One region of the Proteiniphilum sp. LBM24028 genome, then DNA from elsewhere that is predicted to be linked to it. Evidence: riboswitches for the same ligand, from Rfam matches in the RefSeq annotation. Region 1 holds a riboswitch; each other region holds the start of a gene.
What was found. A riboswitch is a leader RNA that binds a small molecule or an ion and turns the genes downstream of it on or off. The one in region 1 is predicted to bind cobalamin.
Positions count from the first base shown of each region.

Region 1 (2,273 bases):
CCGGAGCATTACAGGTATTGATTGAGAGAATAAGTGAAAAAAACCATTATTTTATCACATGATCAGTTGGAAAAACAAAATAAAGGTTTTATCTTTGCACTCGCTTTTGCAAGAAAGCATTTAGGCTGATTCGCTAGCTCAGCAGGTAGAGCACATCCCTTTTAAGGATGGGGTCCTGGGTTCGAGCCCCAGGCGGATCACTGGAAGAGGGTGTATCACAATGTGATTTCACCCTCTTTTTATTCGGATACCTTCTGAGAACATATCCCAATATTCATTTCTCAGGAGGTTAGATTTTATTTTGAGACAGCCTCTTTTCCTTTTCCAGAGAGGATTTTTAACTTTTAAAGTCGAGTACGAGATAGTACGAATTACAACGTGCTCTGGCATACAGCTACATATTTTTCATTTAGTACGAAAACATTTCTAAAATACCCTATGGGGCGTTGGTTTATACCGGTGTGCTCCTTAGGCCATTCGAGATATCATTGTCGTTTTTTTCCGTATTACGTACTCGAGGTGAATCATTTATGAAAGCGAAAATGGTTATTAACAAAATAAACAGGTAGCCAATTCGTCTGCTTATATTTATTGTTTTAAGTTAGAGAGAGGAATTATTTCCACATATCTCTCTTTGTGTTTTTCTAAAAAGAAAATTTAATTGAAAAAATAATTTTATAAAAAGATTATAATTAAATTATAAGACACTTATAATGAGAGTTTATTGTTGATAGATTGAAGTTGTTAATAACTATTTTGGGGGATTTTGTCAAAAAATTAAAAGTTATTTTTTACATTTGTGGTGCACTTGGTTCTTATCAAAATTTTCTTTTTGGATAAGATTAAAAGGGAATGCCGTGAAAGTCGGCGACAGTTCCCGCTGCTGTAAGCTCCATAAACGTGCCGAACAAATCCTTTGCCACTGTCCCTACTCCTTGGGATGGGAAGGCGTTCGATAACGGGAGTAAGTCAGAAGACCTGCCAAATGCATATTATACGCTTTTGATGTCTTTCGGGAAAAAAGATTGTCGAAAAATATCGCGATACAGCTCAATATGTATTCCCATATTTTTAGATTAAGAGATTTATAGACACTAAGCCTGTAAGTTTACTGGAAAATCCCGACATCTGTAAAGTGAATGGTCTATATGTCTAACAACTAAATAGTCTACAAAAATGAACAACAAAGAGCTTTACATTGTGAAACGCGACGGGAAGCGCGTATCATTCTCCATTCAAAAAATAGAAAATGCTATTGCCAAGGCATTTCTTTCTGTAGGAGCATTTGCCACACAAGAAGATTTCATATCCATTCTCTCGCGAGTACACGTTTCCGATGGAATGACTGTGGAGGAAATTCAAAATCAAGTAGAAGTGGCCTTAATGGCCGAAAAATATTTCGCCGTGGCTAAATCCTATATGCTCTATCGACAAAAACACGCCGAGACACGCGAAACACATGATAAAATGACATTCTTAATGAACTATTGTGATGCACAGAATGCTGCCACTGGAAGCAAGTTTGACGCCAATGCCAATGTGGAAAAGAAAAACATCGCTACGCTTATAGGCGAACTACCTAAAAAAAACTTCATCAACCTGAATCGGAAAATGCTTACCGATCGAATGAAAGAGATGTACGGCAAAGAGTTTGCCGATAAATATATCGGTATGCTTAATGATCATTTTATATACAAAAACGATGAAACAAGCCTTGCTAATTACTGTGCCAGTATTACCATGTATCCATGGTTGTTACAAGGAACAATTCCCATTGGAGGGAACTCTGCGCCGCCTACCAACTTGAAGTCTTTTTGTGGCGGATTCATCAACATGGTGTTTATGGTTTCGAGTATGTTGAGCGGAGCATGCGCAACTCCCGAATTTTTAATGTACATGGATTATTTTATTCGACACGAATATGGAGACGATTATTTTACCCACATTGCTGATATAGTAGATTTATCGAATCGTCGCCGTACATTGGATAAAGTAATTTGCGATTATTTTGAACAAATAGTTTACTCTATCAATCAACCCACGGGTGCTCGCAATTTTCAAGCTGTTTTTTGGAACATTGCCTATTACGACCGTCCTTATTTCGAAAGCCTCTTTGGTGAATTTGTATTTCCCAACGGCTCGAAACCAATTTGGGATTCACTCAATTGGCTACAGAAACGGTTTATGAAATGGTTCAACAAAGAACGCACCAAGACGGTTCTTACCTTTCCCGTGGAAACAATGGCTTTGCTCTCGAAAAACGGTGATGTCAT
Region 1 covers NZ_CM152817.1:1,072,352-1,074,624, forward strand. Annotated here, with positions in the region: gene ahcY (adenosylhomocysteinase) at 1-21, shown strand, start outside; tRNA gene AC1HCU_RS04230 (tRNA-Lys) at 128-200, shown strand; cobalamin riboswitch at 793-1,000, shown strand; gene nrdD (anaerobic ribonucleoside-triphosphate reductase) at 1,177-2,273, shown strand, end outside.

Region 2 (2,273 bases), 230 kb from region 1:
TTTTCCATACATTTTCTTTAGCCGGTCGGTAATCATTTTCCGGTTCAGGTCAATGAAGTTTCTTTTGGGTAGCTCACCGATAAGCGTGGCAATGTTTTTCTTCTCCACGTTGGCATTTGCATCGAATTTGCTCCCTGTGGCGGCATTTTGGGCGTTGCAATAGTCAATCAGGAAGTTCATCTTGTCGCGTATCTCGCGTGTTTCGGTATGTTTTTGCCGGTACAACATATATGCTTTTGCCACGGCAAAATATTGTTCAGCCATCAAGGCTGTTTCTACCTGATTCTGGATCTCCTCTACCGTCATCCCGTCGAAAATATGGAGACGGGAGAGAATGGAAATGAAGTCGTCCTCTGTTGCGAATGTGCCGACCGACAGAAATGCTTTTGCAATGGCATTTTCAATTTTTCTGATGGAGAAAGGGACTCGTTTTCCGTCCCGTTTCAGGATGTAAATTTCTTTGTTTCCCATACGAATCTATTTTTTACTGCGTTAACCGATGCAGGGTTGTCGTTGTTTGTGTTACTACGTTGATATGTATAATAATATATTTTTTATGGAAATTTATCCAACGATAATTCGGCGTAATGTTTTCTTTTTGGAAAATATCCCTGATGTTTCTCATGGAGCAATCATTGGCTTTTCTTGCCATGCCGGCGTAAGTGTCTCCTTCTTGATATTCGGGGAGTTTGTTGACGAATTGACCAGGAGCGGGCTTGTGGTCAAATACTTTTGATATGTAAACACTTGATTCTCGTGAATTCTTTTTTACATTAATAGTAATTTCACCTTTTATCTCTCCACCTGAAACCTGTAAACTATATTCACCTTCATGTGCTGCAACAAATAAGGGTTGGTCGGCATTAGAATAAGATAAACGGTATAACTCGGTCGGGGCTCTTAATACTTTCCAACTCAGCTGCTCTTCATCGCTTAAATAGTCCGGAATTTCAAGAGGTGAAATTGTATATATCTCTGTTTCATATATTTGCGGTATGGCAATAGGAAGTTGATCTTCAGAGATTACTGTCAATACAATCTCTTTAGTTGATTCACTTCCATCATTTTTTGTTGTAAATTTCAATCGGTGTATTCCTTCAGTTGTAGAAATAAAGCTATACTTTAATGCAGTAGTTACCACATTATTGTCCAATTCCCATAAGTAAACAGTTTCATCATTGCTTGTAATAACCTGTATTAGTCCCACCAACAGGGTATATTCGTTTTCAAGACCGGATATTTCCAGAGGAGATATCCGGAGAGTATTCCCATCCGAGCATCTTGCAAAAGTGAGAATAGATAATGCCAGAATAAATAACTTTTTACCCATATCGATATTATTTTTAACATGTCAATTGTAAAAATAACAAGGCATGGGGGCACACTTAATTATGTATTAAATAGTTGATAATCAACAGGTCGGATATGAATTTATTCCTTCTGATATAGTAAGCCTTACTCCCCGAAAGCCTTATACTTTGTTATTTTGGCAGGTCTTCTGACTTACTCCCGTGTCTGAACGCCTTCCCATCCCTTGGGGACAGTGGCAAAGAGGTTTGTTTGTTCAGCACGTAAGCGGAGCTTACAGCAGCGGGTCTGTTCAGGATTTACACCTGATTCCCTTTTCATCATTCACTTCGAAAGTTTTTGAAGTGAATAAAACCAAAATTCAGGGCAAAGATATGGTATTCTTTTGGATTATCTTCAAGAAAGTTTAGAAAATAAAAGGGGAAAGATGCTACCTGTGTGAGTTGGTTTTATCCCGGTAAAAGAATTACCTTTGTACTTTAATCATAAAGATCGAACTGCATGTCACAAGAAAAAGGATATCTCGCTGCCGATAACAAAAGAAAAGTAACCACCCACCGCCTGCTGGAAATGAAACAGCGTGGTGAGAAAATATCCATGCTCACAGCCTACGACTATTCAATGGCTTCGGTGATTGATCAGGCGGGAATGGACGTAATCCTGGTAGGAGACTCTGCATCCAACGTGATGGCAGGCAACATCACTACACTGCCCATGACAGTGGAGCAGATGATTTACCATGGCAAGTCGGTCATGAATGGTGTGAAGCGCGCCATGGTGGTGATTGACATGCCCTTTGGAAGTTATCAGGGCAATCCCTACGAGGCGGTGTCCAACGCAGTAAGGATGATGAAGGAGACACAGGCCGACTGTCTCAAGCTGGAAGGGGGTAAAGAAATCCTACCTTCCATTCAGGCAATCTTGAACGCCGGCATACCCATTATGGGACATCTTGGACTGATGCC
Region 2 covers NZ_CM152817.1:1,301,734-1,304,006, reverse strand. Annotated here, with positions in the region: gene nrdD (anaerobic ribonucleoside-triphosphate reductase) at 1-471, opposite strand, end outside; gene AC1HCU_RS05150 (hypothetical protein) at 485-1,330, opposite strand; cobalamin riboswitch at 1,472-1,682, opposite strand; gene panB (3-methyl-2-oxobutanoate hydroxymethyltransferase) at 1,810-2,273, shown strand, end outside.
Region 2: linked by a shared signal. The riboswitch ahead of AC1HCU_RS05150 (hypothetical protein) and the one ahead of nrdD (anaerobic ribonucleoside-triphosphate reductase) in region 1 are both predicted to bind cobalamin.

Region 3 (2,273 bases), 180 kb from region 1:
CTCATCCGGTCATGGGCATATTTCGCGTTTACCAGGATATCATATCGTGGTGAGATAGATTTCCGGAACGAACCCTGGGTAAAGAAATTCTTGTCCCATTGCCGCTGTGATCGCTTCCATACATTATTTACGATGGCGCCGGGAATACCCCGTTCCGAGGAGTAAAAATAAGCTTTCAGGTTCCAGTTTCCGGAAGGCACAAATCCATGCAATCCTCCTTCAAGCCTTAATGCATTCATATCGCCGTTCTCCCGGGTGGCTGTGGTGTCGTAAACCAGTTCGTGGGTGACTGGGTGTATCCGTTTATAACGGTATGCATACTTGCCATTTGCCGATATCCACTCCGTGTTAAAGGTTGCGGAGAGTGAGGAAGAGAGTTTCTGTTCCCACAAAAGGGAGGGATTGATTAATCCGAACGAGCCCGATCGGAGGATTCCCCTGAGGTTGTAGTTTTTATCATTTTCGAAACGGGGATAGCGCGTACGCAGGTAGATGGAACCGGAGGAGCCGAAATCCCGGGCAGATTGAAAAATCTCGCTTTTCTGGCCGTTGTAGAGGGTAACCGACTCCAAATTATCGAGTGAGTATTTGCCCAGGTCAATCTGCCCGTTCTGGGCATTACCCAACTGAATTCCATCATAGAAAACACCCATGTGGTTGCTGCCCATACTGCGGATATCTACCGTTTTCAGACCTCCTATACCACCATAATCCTTGATCTGGACACCCGAGAAATACCGGATGGCGTCGGCTATGGATAAGCTGTTCAGCCCTTTCAGCTCATTTCCTGAAAGCTTTTGTGCGGGAATAATCTCTTTGTTGGCTTTTGCAGATACCACTACCTCCGGCAGATAAAGGCTGTCGGCCAGATTCATCATACCATCCACAGGCTGGAGGGATGTAACTGCCCGTGCAGAATAAACAGTGACTGGCAGAATAACTACGATCAGAGATAATAATATCAGTTTTAACGAATTCATCTATACCGAATTGATTTCGGTAAAGCATGATGAAAATGAAACACGTTGTAAATAAAGTAATTGTGTGTCGTCTTCATGCTTTATTCCCCGAAAGCCATGTAACTAAAATGAAACTGTTGGCAGGTCTTCTGACTTACTCCCGTGTCTGAACGCCTTCCCGAAACCACTCTGATTGTCCATGGATTTTTCTCTCCAGGTACAGAGTGTATATTCAGTGGCAAAAGGTGTTTTGTTCAGCACATAAGCGGAGCTTACAGCAGCGGGTCTGTTCAGGATTTCCACCTGATTCCCTTTTCATTACCTGTTCCGAAGCCGAGAAGGAACGGGTAACACCAACATTTCTAAAGGCAAAGATACAAAAAAACAGGAATAGCTCTTCTCTTTTCAAAAGAAAAGTCCAAATAAAGTTTTATCACATTGCAAACAACAGGTTTGAAACAGAATAAATTTGATGTTCACCGGGGTGGCATTCTCTTATAACGGCATGTTCCCATGTTTCTTAGGTGGATTAGATTCAGTTTTGTTGGCCGTCATTTCCAACGCCTGAATGAGTTTAATCCGGGTAGTTTTAGGGAGGATGATTTCATCAATATATCCTTTTTCTGCAGCGCGGTAGGGGTTTGAAAACAATTCGCTGTATTCATCCGCCGCATGCTGTCGTTCTGCCTCGTCGGAAGAGCGGTATAGGATGTTTACAGCTCCTGCTGCACCCATCACAGCGATCTCAGCATTGGGGTATGCGAAGTTCACATCGGCTCCCGACTCTTTTGAGGACATGACTATATATGCGCCGCCGTATGCTTTGCGTGTGATAAGTGTAATTTTCGGCACCGTTGCTTCGGCGTAGGCATATACGATCTTGGCTCCATGACGGATGATGCCATTATGTTCCTGATCGCGCCCCGGAAGGAATCCAGGTACATCCACAAAAGTAATAAGCGGAATGTCAAAGCTGTCGCAGAACCGGATAAATCGTGCGGCCTTATCGGAGGCGTCGATATCGAGCACGCCGGCCAAATAGGCAGGCTGGTTTGCAACAATACCCACTGTTCTGCCTCCCAGCCGTGCAAAGCCGATCACGATATTTTGTGCAAACTGAGGCATGATTTCAAAGAAGTAATTCTCGTCCGCTACCTCTTTAATGAGCTCCTTGATGTCGTAGGGCAGGTTGGTATCGTCGGGAATCAGTGTCTGCAGTCCAGGTGATTCGCGGGAGATACTGTCCTTTGTGGGCACAAGCGGAGGATCTTCCATATTGTTGGAAGGAAGAAAACTTAACAGCTCACGGATCAT
Region 3 covers NZ_CM152817.1:1,248,729-1,251,001, forward strand. Annotated here, with positions in the region: gene AC1HCU_RS04905 (TonB-dependent receptor plug domain-containing protein) at 1-980, opposite strand, end outside; cobalamin riboswitch at 1,082-1,332, opposite strand; gene AC1HCU_RS04910 (acyl-CoA carboxylase subunit beta) at 1,455-2,273, opposite strand, start outside.
Region 3: linked by a shared signal. The riboswitch ahead of AC1HCU_RS04905 (TonB-dependent receptor plug domain-containing protein) and the one ahead of nrdD (anaerobic ribonucleoside-triphosphate reductase) in region 1 are both predicted to bind cobalamin.